Actomonas aquatica: one gene and its partner. The protein of the gene in region 1 binds, or shares a complex with, the protein of each later gene. Links are inferred from orthologs where the notes say so. Each region holds a gene or a part of one and is shown on either strand. Other genes may lie near its edges.

Region 1 (11,305 bases):
TGCTCCGTGGCGATGGTCTTCATCATTTGTGAACGGGCTTACGCGCTGCGGCGCGATGCCGTGATGCCGGACGACCTTGTCGAAGCGATCGTGGATGGCCGGGCCTACGCCGGGGGCCGTGATTCGGTGCTGGCGCGCATCATCGAGTTTGCCGAGCGGCATGCCGACGACAGTGACGCGGTGAAGGCCTTTGCTCGGCTCGAGCTCAACCGCATGGAGCGCGGATTGCCGTATCTCGACATCATTTACGCCGCCGCGCCGCTGCTCGGTCTGACCGGCACGGTGTGGTCGCTGCTGCGGGTGTTTTCCTCGCTGACCAGCGATACGGGTTTGCCCGATCCGGTGGCGTTTTCGAGTGGCGTGGCGCTGGCGCTTTCGGCGACCCTGCTCGGTCTCACCATCGCGATTCCGGCGTTGGTGGGTGGTGGCTGGTTGCAGCGACGCGTGGAAAACTACGCGGCGCAGCTCGACGTGATTTTGGAGCGCATCCTCGGCGCGGCGGACGACGAAGCGTCCTCGAAAAGCTGATACGATGAGCGGACTCTACCAACGCCGGCGAAAACGGCCGGAGATGAATCTGCTCCCGCTCATTGATGTGCTGGTGATGCTCATTTTCTTCGCCTTTGTGACCATGCAGTTCCGGTCGGCGGCGACGTTGAACATCACGCTGCCCAAGGTGGAGACGGCCGGTAAGAACGAATTTAAAGGCACGGTCACCATCGGCGTAAGCAACGAAGGCGACATCACCTTCAACGGGCAGGTCGTGAGCGAAGCCGAGGTCGAGGAGCTGTTGCGGCAGGTGCGCGACGTCGACCGCGACATTCCGGTGCTCATCGCCGCCGATGAAACGACGCCGCTCAAGACGGTCGCCTTTCTTATGGATGCCTGCCGCAAAGCGGGGCTGAACAAGTTCAGCCTGCAGAGCCGGTAGGTCGGCGGGGCGTAGCCCCGTCTAGTAGCGAGTAGTGAGTAGCGAGTGGGAGACCGAAACGGTTCTGAGCAGCCCTTCCGGCTGTTTTCTACTCGCTACTCGCTACCCGCTACTCGCTACTGAACCACCATGAAGATCCTCATCACCGGTGTATCAAAGGGGTTGGGTCGCGCGCTGGCGGATACCTACATGGCGGAAGGACATACGGTTATCGGCTGTGGTCGCGATCCGGAGAAGATTCTGGATCTGCGTTTTGAGGCCAAGGAGCCGAACCGCTTCGACATCGTGGATGTGTCGCAGGCCAGCAAGGTCGACGTGTGGCATGAGACCGTTTCGGCCACGCACGGCGCGTTGGACCTCATCATCAACAACGCCGGTCTGATCAACACGCCGAGTCCCTTGTGGGAGGTGAGCACGGCGGAGTTCGAGAAACTGGTGAGCGTGAACATCAACGGCGTGTTCAACGTGATCCGTGCCTTCCTGCCCGAAATGATCGCGGCGGGGAAGGGCACCATCGTGAACCTGTCATCCGGTTTGGGGCGGCGCACGAAACCGCAAGTCGCGCCCTATTGTGCGTCCAAATTTGCCGTCGAAGGCCTGACGCAGGCCCTGGCGCAGGAATTGCCGGAGCCGCTGGCGGCGGTCGCGCTCAGTCCCGGAGCGGTCGCCACCGAGATGTTGCGCACGTTTGTCGGTGATGCCGCTGATGGTCATCCGGATGCCGCCGCGTGGGTGAAGATCGCCGCGCCATTCATCCTGCAGCTCGGCCGCAAAGATAACGGCAGCTCCCTGTCCGTGCCGACGGAGTAAGGTCGGGTGGAGCTGTCGGGCTGTAGCCGGGGTCGTTGACCCCGGAGGCAGTGTGGGCGGCGGCACAAAAAAACGCCTCCCGTTGCGGGGAGGCGTTTTCGAAAGCGAAGGTGCTCGGTGGGCTCAGTAGAGCTTCACGTAGCTGTTGCGGCGGAGGCGCTCCAGCCACTGTTCCTGCGCGCGGCGGGACTCACGGGAGATGAGGATGCGCTCGATCTGCTCACGCACTTCATCGATGGGTTGGATGCCAGCGTATTTGCGCTCCTGCGCATAGAGGATGTAAACGCCCTCGGGCAGCAGGATCGGGTTGGTGGCTTGGCCGGGCTCGAGTTCGAAGAGCGGATCGCTGAACTCGGGCTTCAGGCCGGAGCGGTTGAGCCAGCCCCAGTCGCCGCCCTTGGAGCGGCGGGAGTCTTCGGACACTTCCTTGGCGATCTCTTCAAACTCATGACCGACGTCGAGGCGGGCCTGCACGCGGGCGGCGAGGGTGAGCAGATCGCTGTCGGTGCGACCGTCCTTGCGGGAGAACTGGATGAGGCGCAGGTGCACGGAGTCCTCTTGGTAGAACTCTTCTTTGTTCTCCTCGTAGAACTGCTGGACCTTCACCGGCGAGACCACGGTGGCGGACTTCCGCTTTTGGCCGCGCATGTATTGGTAGATGATGTCCTCTTCGACTTCCTTGCGGTATTCGCGCAGGGTGAGACCGCGGGCGCGGAGGTAGGCGAGGAACTTGGAGCGGTCGCCTTCAAACTCGTTGATGATGTTCTCATCGACGGCGTTATCGACGTAGGCCACGGGAATGCGGCGTTTCTCGTCGGAGTAAAAATCCTTCACGATGAGGACGCGGTCGACGAGGGCCTGAATGGTGTCGTCCTGGAGGGCTTCGAGGCGGCGGTTGAACTCGGCCTCGTTGCGGGACGTGGATTGCAGCTCGGGGATCATCGGCGAGATTTCGCGCCGGATGTCATCGACGGTGATGATCTCACCTTCCGCGACCGCTGCGATGCCGTTGGCAAAGCGCAGGTTCAGCCCATCGTCGGGGGCGGAGGGGGTGGATTGAGCGACGAGAGAGAGAGGGTTTCCGAGGGCCAGAGCACCGATGAGGGCGAGAAGGCCGACTCGAGTCCGGGTGGCAGGGGGATGCGTCATATAGTCGGCAGATTGTCGAGAAACGTGGATATTTCGCGTAAACGTAGAAGGGCCTTGGGGGCGGTCAACCTTGGAAACCGGCTGCCATGCATGACCCAGTCATCGCGGCGACCGCTGGCCCGCAGGCACTTCAATTTGGTTGAATCGGTTTCGACCGACACGATGCCTTTGTGTTCCGCCCGGATACGTATCTCGGTGACCAGCAACAACGCTCGCACGTCGTCGCCGTATTTGCCGAAGCGATCCTTGAGGTCGTCGGCGAGCTGTTTGAGCTCCTTGAGCGAACCCGCCATGGCGAGGCGGCGGTAAAAATCGATGCGCAGGCGCGTCTCGGCGATGTAGCCGACGGGCAGGCGGGCCTGGATGGACTCGACCGCGACCGCGCCGCTGGCGGCGTGCTCGGCATCGCGCAGCGTGGTGTAACCGTCTTGATGACGGCCACTTTTGTCCGCGCCCGCCGAGCCGTCGCCGACGAAAACGAAGTCGAGTTTCACGGAGGCGCGGATGGCGGTGGCCTGCTTTTCGCCCTTCAGGCGCGCGACCGATTGGCGCAGCAGCTGGCAATACAGCTCGAAGCCGACGCCGACGATGTGACCGCTCTGTTCCGAGCCGAGCAGGTTGCCGGCGCCGCGCAGCTCGAGGTCGCGCATGGCGATGCGGAAACCGGCGCCGAGTTGGTTGTGGGTGCGCATGGCGTTGAGGCGCTCGCGCGCGATCTCGACCAGGCGGGTGTGGCGGTGCAGGAGCAGGTAGGCGTAGGCCTGGTGCTTAAAACGCCCCACGCGGCCGCGCAGCTGGTAGAGTTGGGAAAGCCCGAAGCGGTCGGCGCCCTCAATGATGATCGTATTGCAGTTGGGGATATCGAGGCCGCTCTCGATGATGGTGGTGCAAACGAGCATCTGGTAGTCGCCGGCGACGAAGTCGGTCATGCGGCGTTCGAGCGTCTTTTCGTCCATCTGGCCGTGGCCCACGCCGATCCTGATTTCCGGCATGAGCTCGGAGAGGTGGGCGGCCACGATCTCGATGGTCTGGACGCGATTGTGCAGGTAAAAGACTTGGCCACCGCGGGCGACCTCGCGGCGCACGGCGTCGACCACGATTTTGTCGTCGTAGGTTTTGACGATGGTCTGGATCGGGTGGCGGTTGGTCGGCGCAGTCTCGATCACGCTCATGTCGCGCGCGCCAGTGAGCGCCATGTAGAGCGTGCGCGGAATGGGCGTGGCGCTCATCGACAACACGTCGATGGAGGCGCGCATGGCCTTGAAGCGTTCCTTGTGCTTCACGCCAAAACGCTGCTCCTCGTCGATGATGACGAGGCCGAGGTTTTTGAACTGCACGTCCTTTTGCAGCAGGCGGTGGGTGCCGATGAGGATGTCGACCTGACCGGCGGCGGTGGCGGCGAGAATGGATGTCTGCTCTTTGCGCGTGCGGAAGCGGCTCACCATTTCGATGGCGATCGGGTAACCGGCCATGCGCTCACGAAAGGTGTTCAAGTGCTGCTGTGCCAACACGGTGGTCGGAATGAGCAAGGCGACCTGTTTGCCGCCTTGCACGGCCTTGAAGGCGGCGCGGATGGCGACCTCGGTTTTGCCGAAACCCACGTCACCGCAAATGAGGCGATCCATCGGGCGATCACGTTCGAGGTCGGCTTTGGCTTCGTTGATGGCCTTGAGCTGGTCGGCGGTCTCGGTGAAGCGGAACGAGCCCTCAAACTCGCGTTGCCAATCGGTGTCGGGCGGATGGGCAAACCCGGGCTCGGCGTCGCGCGCGGCTTGGATGCGCAGCAGCTCGGCGGCGAGGTCGATGGTGGAGCGTTCGGCAGCTTTGCGCGCCTTTTCCCAACGCTGGGTGCCGATGCGGCCGAGCTGGGGTTTGGATTTGCTGAGACCGACGTAGCGGCTGATGAGATGCGACTCCTGCAGCGGCACGTGCAGGGTGACATGGTCGTCGAACTCGAGCGAAATGACTTCGCGGGTGCCGTCGCGGGTCTCGATCTTGGTGAGGCCGCGGTAGTGGGCGATGCCGTGCTGAAGGTGGACCACGAAGTCGCCCTCCACGAGATCGGCGAAGTCGAGGAGCTGGTCGACCTGAGCGCGTTGCACGAGGGCGCGTTTGCTCGGGGTGGGGCGGCGCGGGCGTTGGCGACCGAAGATTTCGGTCTCGGAGACCACGACCAGACCCTTGGTCTTTTTGCTGAAGCCGCGCCAATCGAGGCGGGTCTCGTCGCGGAAGGTGATGCGGAAGCCCTCGTTGAGGTCGCCGCGGGCAAAGTGCGGTTTGAGCGCGGCGATGCCGGGCTCCTCCTGCAGGATCTCCTGGGTGCGTTGCTCCTCACCGGACTTGGCGGTGACGAAATGAATCGAGTAGCCGGCGCGCTGCCATTCGAGCAGGCGTTGCATGAACTCCAGTCGCGCCTCGGCTTCCGCGTGGAGGCGCTCCTGCGCGACCAGACCGTCGCTCGGGTAACGCCGGTGATGGACGAGGCTTTCGCTGTCCCAGGTGCATTCGGTGGCCTCGCCCGGCTCGAACCAAAAGGAGGCGACATCGAGGTCCTGCAACGCGACGAGGCGAGTCGTGCGTTTGAGCACGGCATCGACGACCGGGTTTACGCGTTGTGGATCGGCTTGGGCGAGTTGGCTGAAGGCGACCTCGAGGTCGGGCGGTTCGAGGAACACGACCTGCGCGGAAGGCGACAGATAATCGCTCAAGCCGGTGCGCGCGGGATCAAACTGCAGACGCGGCGAGGCGCTCAACGTGATCGACGGCACGGTGACGCCGGAGCGTTGGGTGACTGGATCGAAAGCGCGAATCTCCTCCAATTCGTCGCCAAAAAAATCGAGGCGGTAGGGCTCGTTGGCGGTGATAGGATAGACGTCGATCAAACCACCGCGCACGGCGTAGTGACCGGGGGATTCGCAGACCGGCTCGGAGTCGTAGTCGAGCTCGTGGAGCTTCTCGAGCAGGGCCTGAAAGCCCATCGTGTCGCCGGGTTTGAGCTCGAGTTCGTTGGCGGCGAATTGCTCGAGCGCGGGCACGGATTGCACGAGGGCGGCGGGAAAGGTGCAGACGACCAACGGCGTGTGTTTGGTCGAGGTCAGTTTGCTGGTGCCGCGGGTGGCGCGCAGCTTCGACAACACGGTGGTGCGGTCGGCGGAGGCGGCGAAGGCCTCGCGCATGTCGCCGTCGGTGGGCATGGCCTCCGGCAGGACGAGCACCTCAGGTTGGCGCGGGTGTTGGCTGGCGGTGGTGAATAAGGAGAGATCCTCGGCGAGTTGCTCGGCCAGCTTCAGGGTTGGGGCGACGACCAGCCAGACCGGCGTATCCGATTGTTGGATCTCCTGGGCCAGCACCACGCCGCGCGCCGGGGGGCAAATCCCGGTGTGTTGGAAGCGTGAAGTCGACGGCGGTGGCATGAGCAGGGAACCACCAGAGCGAAGGACGGGCGTTGGCGCAAGCGCGCCTCAGGAATCGCCGAGGGCGCGAATCGTCGCCGAGGTGAGCGCTTCGCGGGCGGCCTGTTCCTCGGCGCTCTTCTTGGAGCTGCCGCGGCCGGTGCCGAGACATTCACCCTGGAGGAACACCTGGGCTTCGTATTCGCGGGCGTGGTCCTCGCCGGACACATGATCGACGCGGTAGCGGAGGGCGCTGTTGCCGTGCACGGGTTGCACGCGTTCCTGCAGGCGACCCTTGGGGTTCTCGTGCTCGATGACGCTGCCTAGGCGATTGGCGAGGTCGCCGTAGAGGCGCAGCACCACGGTGCGGGCGGCGGCGTAGTCGGAATCGGAATACACCGCGCCGACCAAGGCTTCGAAGGCGTCTTCGAGGGCGGCGGGACGATCGCGGCCGCCCATCTGTTCCTCGCTGGCGGCGAGCAGCAAGGCCGGGGCGAGGTCGATTTCGCGGGCGAGACGGGCGAGGTAGTGGCCCTTGGTGAGGGCGGCGCGACGTTTGCTCAGGTCGCCTTCGCGCTCGGTCGGATAGAGGCGGTAGAGTTCCTCGGTGAGGATGAGTTGCAGCACGGCGTCGCCGAGGAATTCGAGGCGTTGGTTGCTCTCGGTTTCCTCGGGGTGGTCCTGCAACCAAGACGAGTGGGTGAGGGCCAGGCGCAGGAGCTGCGGATCCCGAAACGGGTAGCCGATCTTTTGTTGCAGGGTTTCAGCGGGCGACGACATGGCGAGAGCGCTGCATGGGACACCGAAGTGCGGACGGCGTAAAGGCCAAGAAACGCGCCACCGTGGTGAGCGTTCGCTCGCTCAGGACGAGGCGCTGGAATAGCGGCGCAGGCCGCGGCGGAAGACGGTGACGCTGAGTCCGAGCCAGGCGACGGTTGCGCCCCCCAGCCAGAGCGCGTAAACCGGATCGAAGCCGTCGATGAGCGCGCGGGCGGGGGCGTTGCTGAGCACGACGGCGGGCAGCACCCAAACGAAGATGACGTTGGCGACGCCACGGAAGGCTTCGCGGGGGAGCCGGGCAAATTCCATGAAGGTGAAGTAGGTGCCCTCGAGACCCTGGCTACCGATGGCCCAGAAACTGATCGAGGCGAAGAGCAGCAGCATGGCGTAACTGATGGCGAGGCCGCAGAACACAAAGCTGGCGTAGGTGGCGACCTGCAGAAAGGACGGTTCGATCCCGAGTTGTTTGACCGCGTAGAGCACGACGGCGAGGGCAACAAAGACGTTGATCAGGCCATCGAGGTCGAGTTTGCGGGTGGAGACTATGAAGAGCAGGTTGCCGGGCTGGGCCAGGAAGAAGTCGAAGTTGCCGGTGCGGATGTTGCGGCCGAGTTCGAAGAGGTTGCTCCAGAAGAAGCCCATGAGCATGCGCTGAATGAGCATGGTGGTGCCGACGAGCAGGATCATCTCGTATTTGCTCCAGCCGGCGACGGCGTCGGTATGCTCGTAGATGACCGCGATGGCGGCGATGTTGACGGCCATCCAAAACAGCTCGACCAGCGACCACATGATGAAGTCGCCGCGAAACATCATCGAGCGGATGACGGAGTAGCGCGCGGAGGCCAGCCAGAGTCGAAAGTAGTGCAGCATCGCGGAGAAATCCTAAATCCTAAATCCTAATACCTAAATCCTAACTCCGAAAACTAGCCGCCGACGGCGGTGTGGCGGCGGAGGCCGCGGCGCCAGAGGAACTGACCGAAGGCGAGCAGGAGGACGACCCAGATGGCCTGGATGGCGAGACCTTCCATGGCGGTGGCTTGATCGAGGCGGCCGGTGAAAATCGCGGCCGGGAAATACATCTGGTAGTAGTAAGGTAGGAATTGAGAGATGCGGAAGATGGTCGCCGGCAACAGGTCGAGGGGGAAGATCTGTCCGCCGAGCACCGTCTCGATCGCGAGCGAGAGGATGACGAAGGATTGGATTTCGAGGAACCAGAAGGTCAGCAGGCCAAACACGTAAGCGATGCTGAACTGAATGAGCGCGGCCATGAAGGCGGCCGGGATGCCGAGGTAGAGCCGCCAGGCTTCGTCGGGGAAGGTGAGGTGCTCCTGGAGGAGCGGCAGGCACAGCACCACCGGCACGAGGGCGAGCAGACCGGAGATCAACCGCGCCGAGAGAAACAAGGTGAAACGGTAGGCGAAGTAGTTGATCGGCTTGAGCAGGAACTGGTTGATGAGCCCGTTGCGGATTTCCTCGCTGATCTGGTAGTCCTCGTTGAAGGCGCCGATGAAAAACTGCAGCACCAGCAGCGTGACGAAGTAAGTAAGCGTCTGGTCGAGACTGAAGCCGCCGATGGTGTCCTCGCCGCGAAAGGCCGCGCCCCAGAGGATGAACACAAACGCCAGGTGAACCAGCGAGAACACCGCGCGCAGGGCGAAGTTCCAGCGGTAAACGATGCTGTTCTGCAGGCCCACGTTGAAGACGTGGCGGTATTTGGCGACCAGCAGGCGCATGATGGGTGGCTGGGTGCTAGGAGCTGGGGGCTGGGGGCTGGTGGCTGGGTGCTGGTCGCTGGGGCAGGCGGTTCAGCGTTTGGTGAGGTCGAAGCGAGCAATAACCTCGGCGGCGAGTTCGCGGTAGGCGATGGCGCCGGCGGAGTTATTGTCGTAGGCGAAAATCGGCTGACCGAAGGACGGGGCCTCACTGAGGCGGACGGAACGCGGTATCAGAGTCTTGAATACCTTGTCCGGCAGGTGGGTGCGGACTTCCTCGACGACCTGTTTGGCGAGGTTGGTGCGGCCGTCATACATGGTCATGATGACGCCACCGAGGTTGAGTCCGGAATTGAGGCCGGCATCGCGGATGCGGTCGACGTTGCGCAGAATCTGGCCGAGACCCTCGAGGGCCATGTATTCGGATTGGAGCGCGATGAGGAGTTGGTCGGCGGCGGCGAGGCTGTTCATCGAGAGCATGCCCATGGAGGGCGGGCAATCGATGATGATGGCGCGGTAACCGTTGGAGGCTTTGAGCGGGCCGAGCACCTCTTTGAGACGGGCGAGGTAGTTGTCGGATTGGGCAATCTCCACCTCCGCAGCGGCGAGGTCTTCCTCGGACGGGATGAGGGCGAGGTGTTCGTAGGCGGTCGGGGTGATCATCTCGAACACGCTGCCCTCGCCGTTGAGCGGACCGTAGAGGGAGCGGCCCTCCTGCTTCTCCACGCCGATGGCGCTGGTGGCGTTGGCCTGCGGATCGAGGTCGATGAGCAGGGTGTGGATTTTGCGCTCAGCGAGACCGGCCGCGAGGTTGACGGCGGTGGTGGTCTTGCCGACGCCGCCTTTTTGGTTGGCGATGGTGAAAATGGTGGTGGGCATCGAGGCGGGCAGTGAAACCACCTCCGCGCCGAAATACACGAAAATCTTGTGGGGGGGGCGTCGTGGCGAGTGGCGGCGGCGGCGGTGAGGCAGAGGGGCGGCGGTGCGGGTAGGTCGGGGGCCGAGAGGCAGGGTGAGGGCCGTGGGGCAGGTTTAGCGCGAGCCAGCTCGCGGTCTACATTGCGGGACGGGCGGTTGGTGCCAGTCGGGTCGCGGAACGCCCTCCTTCGCTGAAGCTTCGGCGGGCAATTTTGAATCGGATTCCGATTCAAAATTGGAGGCGCGGGGCGGAATCGAACCGCCGAATAGAGCTTTTGCAGAGCTCGGCCTTACCACTTGGCTACCGCGCCGTAGTCAGGGAGAGGCGGACGTTGCAAACAAACCGGAGACCGTGCAAGTCCCGAAAACACTTTCCCGGATTTGGCGTTTCGTTCGCCTTGGTGACCGGCGCCTCAAGCGGAGCTGGTGGAGGGGGTGAAGGACGGCGACGTGTCCGACGTGGGCAGCGGGGGACGGGAATCACCGCGCTGGTAGGTGAGCGCAAAGCTGAAGCGGAAGGTCGAGCCTTCGCCCGGAGTGCTGTCGACCGAGATCGCTCCGCCCATCAGCTCGCAGAGTCGCTTGGAAATCACCAGGCCGAGTCCGGTGCCCCCGCGGCGGCGAGTGCTGGAGGAATCGAGCTGACTGAAGGGCTTGAAGAGGTCCTTCACGCGGCCGGCGGGAATGCCGATGCCGGTGTCGGTGACGGCAAAGAAGAGGCGCAGGTGGCGGAGGTCGGAGTGGGGCACATTTTCCCCGCGGGCACAGGTGACGGCGACCGTGATGGCGCCGCGTTCGGTGAATTTGAAGGCATTGCCGACGACGTTCATGAGCACCTGCCGCAGACGGGCTTGGTCGCCGTTTACGATGACCGGCACGGAGGGGTCGGTTTTGAGAGTGAACGCGATGCCCGCATCGCGCGCGGAGGGGCTGAAGTGGTTCTCGATCTCCTGCATGCAGTCGCGCAGCGCGAAGGGGGTCTGCTTGACTTCGATTTGACCGGCCTCGAGGCGCGAGACGTCAAGAATGTCGGCGATGAGCGTCTCGAGCGTCACGCCGGCGCTGTGAACATTGGTGACGTATTCGAGTTGGTCGGCGCTGAGTGGGCTTTCGCGCAGCAGTTTTGAAAAACCGATGACCGCGTTGATGGGAGTGCGGATCTCGTGGCTGACGACGGCGAGGAATTCACTCTTGGCGCGGTCGGCGGATTCGGCCGCTTCCTTGGCCTGCACGAGGGCGGCTTCGGCGGCTTTGCGGGCGCCGATGTCGTGACCGACGGCCTGGAACTCTAGCACCTGGCCATCGCGGGATTTGATGGCGCGGTGGGTCCAGAGGTAACTGGATTCGCCTTCGGCGCCCTCAAGGTCCACTTCGAACGAGGCCTTGTCGGGGAGGTTGCCCTGGAAATCCCGTTTGGGGTAGCCGAGATCGATCAGCGGAAAACGGTGGCCACGCAGGGCGCTGCGGGGTTTGCCGTAAAATTGGGCGTAGGCGGCGTTGACGAAGGTAAGGGTGCCGTCGGCGCGATAGCGGCAGATCAGGTCGACCTGATCCTCCACGATCCCGCGGTAGCTGGCCTCAACTTTTTGGAGGCTTTGGGCCATGCGTTCGAT
Region 2 (10,781 bases), 1.4 Mb from region 1 along the record:
GTTCGCCGCGGGAGTCGTATTGGTCGGCGGCGAGGATCTGCCAGGAGTCTTCGTCGATGTAGAAGGTGCGGCGCGAGTAGAGGTGGGAGGTGCCGTCCTTGAGGGTGGCATCCACGACCCAGACGCGGTGCTTTTCGTAGCGGGCGAGGTCCTGGTTGATGTGCAGGGGTTGCAGGATCTCGTCGGGCGAAACCTGATCGCTGTGCAGCTTGTAGCTGTTGTAGGGCACGATCATCTCGCGCTTGCCGACGAGCTTCCAGTCGTAGCGGTCGGGCGCGCCGTTGAACATGTCGAACTGGTCGGAGGTGCGCATGCCGTCGGCGGCGGTGCCGGGGTTGTCGTAGGCAACCTGCGGGGCGCGGCGGACGCGGCGCTGGCCGGCGTTGTAAACCCAGGCGCGACGCGGCTCGATGACTTGGTCGAGGGTCTCGTGGGCGAGCAGGATGGTGCCGGCGAGACGGGCGGGAGCGAGCACGGCTTGTTTGAAGTAAACGAGGGTGTTGTTCAGCTCGTCCGGACCGATGTCGGTGCGGGCGTAGTTGAACCAGAACTCGTCCTCAAACTCGACCATGGTGTAGCTGCCGTTGCGCTGCGGGGCGGCCTGGCCGATGTAGCGGATGGCGGCGTCACCGCGGTAGCGGGTGAGGTGGTTCCAGAGGACCTCGTGGCCGTTTTGCGGAACGGGGAAGGGGATGCCGCGGATGGCGCCCTCGATGCCGGCGCCGTCGTTGACGAGGCGGGCGGTGGGGGCGAATTCCTTGGTGGCGTCGTAGATGCGCTGGGGCACCGAGGCGCTGCGGTGGGTGGGATAGACGACGAGTTTGTAGTCGTCGTAGGCCTCGATCAGGGCGACGTGACCGGCGGTGAGCTGGTCGCGATACTGGGCGAGGTTGGCGCGGGTGATCGTGACCAGCGGTTGGTCATCGGCGAAGGGATCGGGATGGTGGTCACCGACTTGGAAGCCGGCGGGAGGCGTCGTGATGCCGCCGGTCCAGGCCGGGATGGAGCCATCGGCGTTGCCAGCCTTTTCACCGCCGAGCGGGGTGAGGTCGTTGCCGAGGCGGGCGAGATCGGTGTCGCTGATCTCGGCGCAGGCAAAGGTGGCGGTGAGGAGGAGGCTACCCGTGAGGTGAAGAAGAGATTTCATCGTGGCACGTGGGGGAGTGAACCCGGGTTAGAAGGAATACTTGAAGGTGGTGGCGAAGTAATCGCGATCGCCGAGGAGGTTTTGCACGCCGCCGCCGAAGTAGGAGACGTAGCGGACGTCGGCGGACCAGGCGTTTTGCCACACGAACTCGGCGGAGAGGCTGAGCGATTTGCGGCCTTCGAGGTAGTTGGAGAGCGGTGCGGGGCTGTTGCCGCTCACGTCGTGCGAGAAGGCGACGGTGGGCAACACGTTCACGCCGGCGAAGACGTTGTTGTATTCGAGACGGGCGAGGAGCTGGTAGCCCCAGGCAAAGTCATCGGCGAAGTAACTCATCGGCGTGGCGGGCAGGGCGCTGCCGGTGCCGATCATGGCGGCCTGATCGCCGGAGGTGTAGGTGCCCTGGACCTCGTAGCGGAGCACGTCCTTGGACGGGATGTCGGCCCAGAGACCGCCCACTTCACCGACCATGGTGAGGGCGTTGGCGCCGAGGGTGGGACCGAAGACCTTGGTGAAGGTGGTCTGGGCGGTCCAGACGTCGTGGCGACGATGGCCGCGGATGATCTGGCCGTATTGGCCGAGATAGTTGCCGAGCTGGTTGTTGGCGCCGAACTGGGGGGCGAGGGTGGAAAGGGCGGCGAAGAGCAGCTCCACGTCGTCGACCTGCAGCGGCACGTCCTGCTTGTAGGACACTTCACCCTGCCAGGCGACGCCGATGCTGGCGAGGTCGGCATTGAAGGAGGCGCCGAGCATGGTGATGTCTTCCGGATACTCGATGAAGTAGTTGGCCGTGGCGGCGGCGGAGAGCAGGCCGAGCTGGCGGGCGCCGGCGGCGATCTGTTGGGCGGCCGGGTAGAAGGGCGCGAAGCCGGCGAGCGTCGGGTGCTGCGCGATGGCGGCGGCCGGCACGTCGGTGAGGGCGGCGCCGAGCAGCTGCGGCAGGATCGTCGGGATGGCCTGGGCGGGCACGCCGTTGGCGACCATGGCGGGCACGAGCTGCTGTTGGGCGAGGGCCGAAGCGGTGCCTTGCACCTCGGCGACACTGATGCCGCGGGTCGGGGTGAGGGCGTTGATGAGCGGGAGACGACTGTGGAACTTGGCGTAGTAGAGGCCGAACTCGGTGTCGTTGAGGCCCGGGGCGAGGTAGCGCAGGGCGAGACCCCATTGGTTGTAGTTGTTGCCCTCGTCATCCCGGCCGCGCGGGATGCCGCCGAGCGGAGCGGTGTCGGGCAGGGCGCCGAAGCCGAGGTAAACGGTGTCGCCGCCGCGGGAGGCAAAGTCGTTGGTCGAGAAGAAGGTGCCGGCGGGCTCGATCTCGGTGTGGCGGAACTCGAGCAGCCAGAAGGCCTCCATCGACAGGTTGTAGGTGAGGTCGGCGGAGACCTTGAGCATGTTAACCGGGAGGAAGGCCTCGCGGAGCTCGGCGCCGGGGACGCGCAGGTTGGCAACTTCGATCGGGTTGATGATGTTGTTGCCGTTGGGCAGGAAGGTGGATTCGCCGAGGCTGAGCACCTGACGGCCGATGCGCACGTCGACCGGAATCTCGCCAACGTCGAAGCGCACGACGCCGTAGAGATCGAAGTAGTCGAGGCGATTGCCGGCGCGGTCGAGGGCTTCCTCGGAAAGGGGCTTGCGCAGGTTTTTGGCGCCTTCGACGGCATCGTCGTAGAGCCAGGAACCACGGGTGAAGAAGCCGAGGTTTTCGCCGAAGAGCAGTTCGAGTTCGGAAGTGACTTTGAAGGCCTTTGAGACCCAGCCGTCGTCAAAATTGAGGTTGCCGTCGTCGGAGTTGACGGAGTTGGCCAGGCCACCGTTGGAGGTGCCGATGAAGGCCGGGTTGGGGTCGTCGAGACGGTAGATGCCACCGACGGATACGGTCGTGTCGAAGCTGCCGCTCAGATCACCGTGGGTGAAGGTGATGGCGGAGAGCGAGGTTGCCGTAAGCAGACTTCCCGCGAGCCACCAGCTGCGGGCAGGGGAGTGTGATTGCATGGACGTGGTTTGGTTCGAAGTAGGACCGAGCGGTCGCTAAGAGGGTTCGCGCAGAGCGGCCGGAGTGGGAAAGAGGGTTTTTCCCCGGCTGATCTTGTGACGCGGACGTTACGAGGTGAAAGGGACTAGACAAGCGGTAAACGCCCGTTCGGATAGGGGATAATACGGGGTAACAAACCTGAGATTACACCCTTGCGGTAGGCACGTTTTGGCTAAGGTGTGCGTTCGTCATCATGCAGGCCGACACTCACATCCACATCAAAGGTGCGCGGGAGCACAATCTGCAGAATCTGGAGGTGCGGCTGCCGCGCGGTAAACTGATCGTGGTGACGGGGCCGTCGGGCTCGGGCAAATCGTCGTTGGCCTTCGATACGGTGTATGCGGAGGGCTATCGCAAATACATGGAGTCGCTGTCGACTTCGGCGCGTCAGGTGCTCGAACAACTGCCACGGCCGGATGTGGATTTTGTGCACGGGCTCTCGCCGGTGTTGGCCATCGAGCAACGCACGGCCGGCGAGTCGCCGCGAAATACGATCGCGACGGTGACCGAGGTGGCGGACTACGCGCGGCTGCTGTGGGCGCTGCACGGTGAAGCGCATTGCCCGAAGGACGGCGGTCGGGTGGTGCGGCGCTCGCTCGATGACAATGTCGCGCGAGTGTTGGCCGAGGCGGCGGGGCAACGCATCATGGTGCTGGCGCCGGCGTTGCACGCGAAGCCGAGCGTGTTGCGCGATGAGTTGCCGCGGCTGCGACAACGGGGCTTCCAGCGCGTGCGCTTGCAGGGGGAGGTGAAGCAGCTCGACGAACCCGACCTGTTGCCGAGTGGATTGCCGCCGGAAGAACTCGCCGTCGACATCGTGGTCGATCGCCTCGTCGCGACCGTGGATCAACGCAGTCGTCTGGCCGACTCGCTGGAGCTGGCTTTTCGCGAAGGGCAGGACCGGGCGGTGATTCTGGCTCAGGCCGATCGCAGTGCGCCGTGGCGGGAGATCCAATTGAGCCAATCGCTGGCCTGTGAGATTTGCGGCGACGTATTCGAAAAGCTCACCCCGCGGCATTTTTCCTTCAACCACAGTCAGGGCGCGTGCACGACCTGCGGCGGACTCGGCCGCAAACTGCGCTTCGTGCCGGAACTGGTGGTGCCCGATCCGACCAAGAGCGTGCACGGTGGCGCGCTGAAACCGTGGCGACTCGGCGGCAAGAACCTGATCATTCAGCACAACGCCATGCTCAAGCAGCTGGCGGAGCAGTTGCCGTTCGACGCGAAGACACCGTGGCAGGAGCTGCCGGAGGACACGCGCCAGACGCTGCTGCACGGGGCGGGCGATCGGTTGTTTGCCTTCAAACTCAAACGCATGCGCCAGCCGCGAGCGATGCCATGGGCGGGCATCATCCCGTCGTTGGAAGAGACCTGGCGCACGACCGACAGCGAAGGGTTTCGCGCGCGGCTCACGACTTACATGATCAGCGGTCCTTGTCCGGAGTGCAAAGGCACGCGGCTCAACGCCCGCAGCGGCGCGGTGATCGTGCGAGCAGGCGAGCGAACGCTGAATCTGCCGGAGTTTTTCGCCCTCGATGTGACGGCGGCGCACGAAGTCGCGCAGGATCTGCAGGCGCGTTTCGCCAAGGAGGAAGCGTTGCGGGACGTGGTCACGGGCATCGAGCAACGCCTGCGTTTTCTCGGTCAAGTGGGGCTGGGTTATCTCACGCTCGATCGCGACTACGGCAGTCTCTCCGGCGGTGAATCGCAGCGCGTGCGGCTGGCGACGCAGTTGGGCATGGGCCTGATGGGCGTGATCTACGTGTTGGACGAACCCAGCATCGGCCTGCACCCGGCGGACAACGATCGGCTGCTCGAGCTGCTGCGCGAGCTGCGCGATCGCGGCAACACGGTGTTGGTCGTCGAGCACGACGAAGACACCATGCGACTCGCCGATGAGATCCTTGAACTCGGCCCCGGCGCGGGCAGCGAGGGTGGACGTATCCTCTTTCAGGGCACACCGCAGGAACTCATGGCGACAAGCGCCAAACAAAGTGTGAGCGGCCCCTATCTGGCCAAACGCCAAAAGGTCGAGAAGTCGGCCGTCAACAAGGTGCCCGACGGCGCCTTCCTCACCGTGCGCGAAGCCCGCGAGCACAACCTGCGCGGCGTCGACGCGCGTTTCCCGGTGGGCTTGTTGACCTGCGTGACGGGCGTTTCCGGCTCGGGCAAAAGCACGCTGGTGAACGACATCCTCGCGGCCGGCGCGGCCAAAAAGCTCAACGGCGCGAAGTCCGTGCCGGGCCTGCACCGCCACATCGAGCATCTCGATTTCTTCAACAAACTCGTGCAGGTGGACCAGTCGCCGATCGGGCGCAGTCCGCGGTCGAATCCGGCGACCTACACCAAGTTACTCGACCTCCTGCGCGATCTCTTCGCGCAGGTGCCGCTGGCAAAGGTGCGCGGCTACAAGGCGAGCCGGTTTTCCTTCAACATCCGCGGCGGGCGCTGCGAACGCTGCCAGGGCGACGGCGCCATCAAGCTGGACATGCAGTTCATGGCCAACGCCTACGCGCCGTGTCCGAGTTGCGGCGGGCAACGCTTCAACCGCGAGACGCTCGAGGTGCTCTTCCACGGCTACTCGATCGCCGATGTGTTGGCGATGACGGTGCGCGACGCGATGGACCTGTTCCGCAACATCCCGCGGATCATGGACAAACTGGAGACGCTGGCCGCGGTGGGACTCGGTTACCTGCAGCTCGGCCAGTCGGCCACGACGTTGTCGGGCGGCGAGGCGCAGCGCCTGAAACTCTCGCTGGAGCTCTCGAAGCGCCAGCAAGGCGACACCCTCTACATCCTCGACGAGCCAACCACCGGCCTGCACTGGGTCGACATCCAGCACCTCATGGACCTGCTCTTCAAACTGCGCGACGCCGGCAACACCGTCATCGTGATCGAGCACAATCTGGATGTGATCAATCTGGCCGACTGGGTCATCGATCTGGGGCCGGGGGGCGGGCGCAACGGCGGCGACATCGTCTACGCCGGCGACCGCCGCGGCATCGTGGATGAACCGCGCAGTCTGACGGGAGCGGCGCTGCGGCGTTGGGCGCAAGCGCCTGTGGGGTAGGGAGTTGGAGTATTTCCTAAATCGATCCGGGGAAGTGTCGAAGAGAAGACGGACGCGTGACCCTAGCCCCCTGCCGGGGACGCGTTTTTTTGTTCCTGTTTCCCTCCATGGTTGGCCAACTCAAATTCTGTGTCGCGGGCGTGCGCTCTCTCGAAGTGGCAAAAGCCGTCGCGGCAGCGGGTGCGGATGCCGTGGCGGTGGAGGTCTCGCCGACGTCGCCGCGCTGTGTGGCGGCGGAGGATCGCGCGGCGTGGTGGGGGCAGTTGCCGGGCGACGTCACCAAAGTCGCCCTCGTGCGCAATCCGGGTTTTGGCGACCTGGAGGCCGTGGCCGGCGATGAGTTCGATCAGGTCATCATCTATTTCCCCAACGAAACTCCGTTCTTCGAAGTCGCCCTTTGGACCGACACCGTGGCGCCGGAAAAACTGTGGTTTGCGCCGCAGGTGTTGCCGGGCGGCATCCTCGACCTGGCATTTCTGCCGCTGGCCGACCGCATGATTCTGGATCGTTACCGGCCCAACTCGATGGCGCTGGAGGCGAAGATCGGGGATTGGAACGAGTTCGCGCGACTTCAAGCCATGCACGCGAAATGCGAGTGGGTGTTGGCCGGTGGACTGACGCCGGAAAACATCGCGGAAGCGGTCAGCACGGCGCAGGCGCGCAGCCTGTTGTTGCAGGGCGCAGCGATCGAAGCGGCGCCCGGGGAAATCGACATCGCCAAATTGCAGGCGTTGCTCAACGCCGCGGAGCTGTTGGCGGCCTGAGGCCTTTGCGAGCAACTGGCGGGCCGCCGCAAGCGGTTGGCGTCACGCCAAGAGGCGCGCAGGCTAAGGCAAGGGGAGCGGGGCGCGAAACGCGGCGCCGGTATAGCTTATCGCCATGCACCTGAAATTACATCTCCCGGAGGTGCCCATGACCCGGGGCGAACAGTGGTTTCTCGCCATTGCCTGGTTGGTGATTCTGGCCAAGTGCGTGTTTGTGAATTGGGCGTTCCAGCACTGGAACGTGCCGCTCAACGCCAACTGGATCATCCTGCCGACCCTGATGTTCGCCGCGGTCGCCAGCGTTCTTTGGGTTACCCATAAAGAATAGCTTACCCCTCCATTCCTTGCGCGACCCGCAGCCCCTGCATGAGTGGGGCGCGGGTCGCTTCCATTTTGTCACTTACCGTTAACCGCGTTGTAAGCCAAAGGACGCCGTTTGGTCACAATTGCCGGGTAGGTTGCTGAGCGTGCGGGCGGAGGGTTGATCGCGATGGTTGGTCCTGTGACGGCCGCACTGTCTCGACTCGTAACACAACACTCATGCAAAACCACAAATTCGGCCGGCGTTGTATCGCCGTGCTGACTACGTTCGTGGCGTTGGGATTTGGATTCCGCGCTTCGGCTCAAACCTCGGACAACGGCGGCATCAGCGGCCGCGTTTCCGACGATTCCTCGGGGCGCTCGCTCGAAGGTGCGATCGTCACGGTCATCGGCAGCACGGCGTCCGATGCGACCGACGCGAACGGTAGATTTTATCTGCCGGAGGTCGCCGCCGGCAGCCAGACGCTGCAGGTCGAATACGTCGGCCTCGACGAATGGCGCGGCTCCGTCACGGTGCGCCGCGCCGAGACCGTTGAAGTCAACGTGCGCCTCGCCAGCGAGGTGCTCAGCATGGAGGCCTTCACGGTCAGCGAAAAGGCGCGTGGCCAGGCTCTCGCGGTCAACCAGCAGAAGACCGCCGCGGGCATCGTGAACGTCGTGTCCGAGGAAACCTTCGGCAACATGATCGGCGGCAACATCGGCTACGCCCTGCAGCGTCTGCCGGGCCTCACCGTAAACGAGTCCGAAGACGGCACACCCAACGGCGTGAACATCCGCGGTCTCGAGTCGAAATACAATTCGTTCCAGATCGACGGTAACCGCATGCCCACCAGCGGCACGGGCCGCAACTTCTCGACCAGCCAGATGACGGCCGATGGCATCAGCAACATCGAGGTTATCAAGGCCGCCACGCCGGACCGCGACGGCGACGCTATTGGTGGTATCATCAATGTGAAGACGCGCTCCGCGTTTCAGCGTGAGGGCCGCGTCGCCAGCGTCACGGCCAGTGGCGTCTACTACGACAAAAACGACTCCTGGGGCCACAACGTGGGCCTGTCGTTCAGCGACCTCTACAACGCGTTCGGCGGCGAGGATAACTTTGGCCTGAGCCTCAACCTCAGCTCCTACAAGACCTCGCGCGATTACGACAACCTCGACAAGGACTACGCTTTCATCGACCCCGCTTCCCGCCCGGATCTGAACCTAGCCGAGCCGCTTTACTTTCACACCAACGGCACCCCGCAGACCAACTTCCGCGACACCGAGTCGTTGGGCGTGAATCTGGCGTTTGACCTGCGTCTCTCCGAGTCGGCCACGCTCTATTTCAAACCCTTCTGGAGCGATCGTGAAACGACCGCCGAGAAGGCCCGCAATCGTTTCTATACGGTTTCCAACACCCGCTACATCGCGGAGATGGACTACAACACCGGTCGCGGTGAACCCGACCGCCTGACCGACATCCGCTTCCAAAACGAAAAAAACCACGACGACGGTGACCTCTACGGTTTCTCCTTTGGCGGTATCTACGAGATGGATACGATCACGATGAACTTCGATGCGTTCTATTCGACCAACGAGGATAGCCGCGATCGCGACACCAGCTTCACCGTGCGCAGCTCGGGCTATCAGCTCGATTACGACCAGACCGACCGCACCGCGCCGATCTACACCATTCGCAACGGCGTCGATCCGATGGACGTAAACAACATTTCCCGCGGCGATATGGGGCTGGAAACCAACGACGTGGAAGAGGAAGTCTACAGCTTCAAAGCCGACTGGGAAAAGTCCTTCGTGGGCGAGGACCTGAGCGGCTCGCTCAAGTTTGGCGCGAAGTATCGTTCCAACGAAAAGACGCGCGACAAACAGGAGCGCAATTTCCGCACCGATTCCGCGGCGGATGGGTTTCCCTATGCCAGTGTCATGCGTGCCAGCAACTACGCGCCGATGGGCGTGACGATGTATCTTGAGCCGGACATCGATGCCCTCGAAGCGCTTTTCGCCAGCCAGCCAAATCTCTTCAGCCTGGATGAAGAAGGCGCGGTGCTCGACAGCGTGGTGGACGACTTCACCGCCAAGGAAACCATCACGGCGGCTTACGCAATGGGCACGCTGACCAAGGGCCGTCATCAGATGATCGCGGGCCTGCGCTACGAACATAATACGTTCGAGTCCGACACCTACGCCTTCAACGAAACCGACGCGCTCAACCCGACCGTCGTGCACGGCAAGAAGGACTTCGATGTGTGGCTGCCGGGCATCCACTTCCGGCACGAGCTTCGTAAGAACCTCATCCTGCGCGAGAGCTACAACCGCAGCTACAGCCGACCCGATATGGACGCGCTGGTGCAGGGCATCGAGATCGACGAGGACGGCAACGCCGAGGGCGGCAACCCCGACCTCACCGAAACCACTTCGGACAACTTCGACGTGCAGCTCGAGTATTACACCGAGCGCGCCGGTCTCTACTCCGTGGGCCTGTTCTACAAGGACATGAAGGGTTTCTACTACGAGCGGACCACCAACTTCTCCGAGTTTGATGCCAGCGGTTACCCGATCATCGATCCGCTGGGTCCCTACGAGTTCTCCACCGTCGACAACGCCCTCGGCGCGACGAACTACGGCATCGAACTCATCGCACGGCAGCAGCTCTACTTCCTGCCTTCGGTGCTCGACGGTTTCTACCTCTCGCTCTCCGCGACCTTCACCGAGAGTGATGGCAAGTATCCAGGTCGCTTGGACGAAGAGCTGCCGACCTACGGCTTCAGCGACCGCATCTACTACGCGGCGTTGGAATACGTGCGCGGCAAGTTCCGCGGGCAGCTCAGCTACCGCTACCGTTCCGACTACCTCGAAGGTCTCGACGGCAACGAAACGCTCGACGACTGGTTCGGCGCCAACGAGTCGCTCGATTGGGAGAGCAGCTATCGCTTCAGCGACAAGCTCAACGTGTTCCTCAACGTGAGCAACCTCACCGACGAGCCGCAGATGTCCTATCAGGGCTACCTGCGCACCGACAATCCCGAGGACTTCACCACCTATTCGTGGCGCGCGACGATCGGCGCAACCTACACGTTCTAAACCGCTTCGACTCTGAACCTTCTTCGCCGCCGTCTGCTGCCAATCTGCAGGCGGCGGCGCTATTTTTGATATGAACACTTATTCTTTTTTCCGACCCGCGCTCCTGCTGGCAGTGACGACCTCAGCCGCCTTGGCGCATGACGAGCCCGGCACCCATCTCGATGCCGTGAGTTGGCAGCCGACGGCTTACGCCGAGTCCGCCGCGCACGCCCCGCGGCCCTTGCCCGATCGCATCGTGCTCACGTGGACCGGTGATCCCAGCACGAGCCAGACCGTCACCTGGCGCACCGACACCAGCATCGAACGCGCGGTCGCGGAACTCGCGATCGCCAACGACAACGGTCGCGCCCTGCAGCCGGTGCGCATCGCGGC

Evidence for each region.
Region 2: the proteins of mfd (region 1) and uvrA are in contact, whole or in part, in a crystal structure (PDB 4DFC), measured with the Escherichia coli proteins. The link is inferred for Actomonas aquatica from one-to-one orthologs.

What each region holds. Positions count from the first base shown.
Region 1 is NZ_CP139781.1:255,366-266,670, forward strand. Bases 2,687-6,605 are described here. They hold mfd (transcription-repair coupling factor), read right to left. Parts: upstream 6,304-6,605; coding sequence 2,887-6,303; downstream 2,687-2,886. Other genes in these bases: K1X11_RS01005 (peptidylprolyl isomerase), read right to left, coding at 2,687-2,890; rnc (ribonuclease III), read right to left, coding at 6,352-6,605. Outside these bases: K1X11_RS00990 (MotA/TolQ/ExbB proton channel family protein), read left to right, coding at 1-528; K1X11_RS00995 (ExbD/TolR family protein), read left to right, coding at 533-931; K1X11_RS01000 (SDR family oxidoreductase), read left to right, coding at 1,061-1,741; more of K1X11_RS01005, read right to left, coding at 1,865-2,686; more of rnc, read right to left, coding at 6,606-7,062; K1X11_RS01020 (ABC transporter permease), read right to left, coding at 7,144-7,932; K1X11_RS01025 (ABC transporter permease), read right to left, coding at 7,986-8,795; K1X11_RS01030 (ParA family protein), read right to left, coding at 8,868-9,653; K1X11_RS01040 (PAS domain-containing hybrid sensor histidine kinase/response regulator), read right to left, coding at 10,106-11,305. UniProt on the Escherichia coli protein: Couples transcription and DNA repair by recognizing RNA polymerase (RNAP) stalled at DNA lesions. Mediates ATP-dependent release of RNAP and its truncated transcript from the DNA, and recruitment of nucleotide excision repair machinery to the damaged site.
Region 2 is NZ_CP139781.1:1,625,945-1,636,725, reverse strand. Bases 3,052-6,446 are described here. They hold uvrA (excinuclease ABC subunit UvrA), read left to right. Parts: upstream 3,052-3,369; coding sequence 3,370-6,246; downstream 6,247-6,446. Other genes in these bases: trpF (phosphoribosylanthranilate isomerase), read left to right, coding at 6,354-6,446; K1X11_RS06315 (DUF1302 domain-containing protein), read right to left, coding at 3,052-3,136. Also shown: K1X11_RS06320 (DUF1329 domain-containing protein), read right to left, coding at 1-1,147; more of K1X11_RS06315, read right to left, coding at 1,175-3,051; more of trpF, read left to right, coding at 6,447-7,010; K1X11_RS06300 (hypothetical protein), read left to right, coding at 7,126-7,338; K1X11_RS06295 (TonB-dependent receptor), read left to right, coding at 7,551-10,409; K1X11_RS06290 (fibronectin type III domain-containing protein), read left to right, coding at 10,480-10,781. UniProt on the Escherichia coli protein: The UvrABC repair system catalyzes the recognition and processing of DNA lesions. UvrA is an ATPase and a DNA-binding protein. A damage recognition complex composed of 2 UvrA and 2 UvrB subunits scans DNA for abnormalities.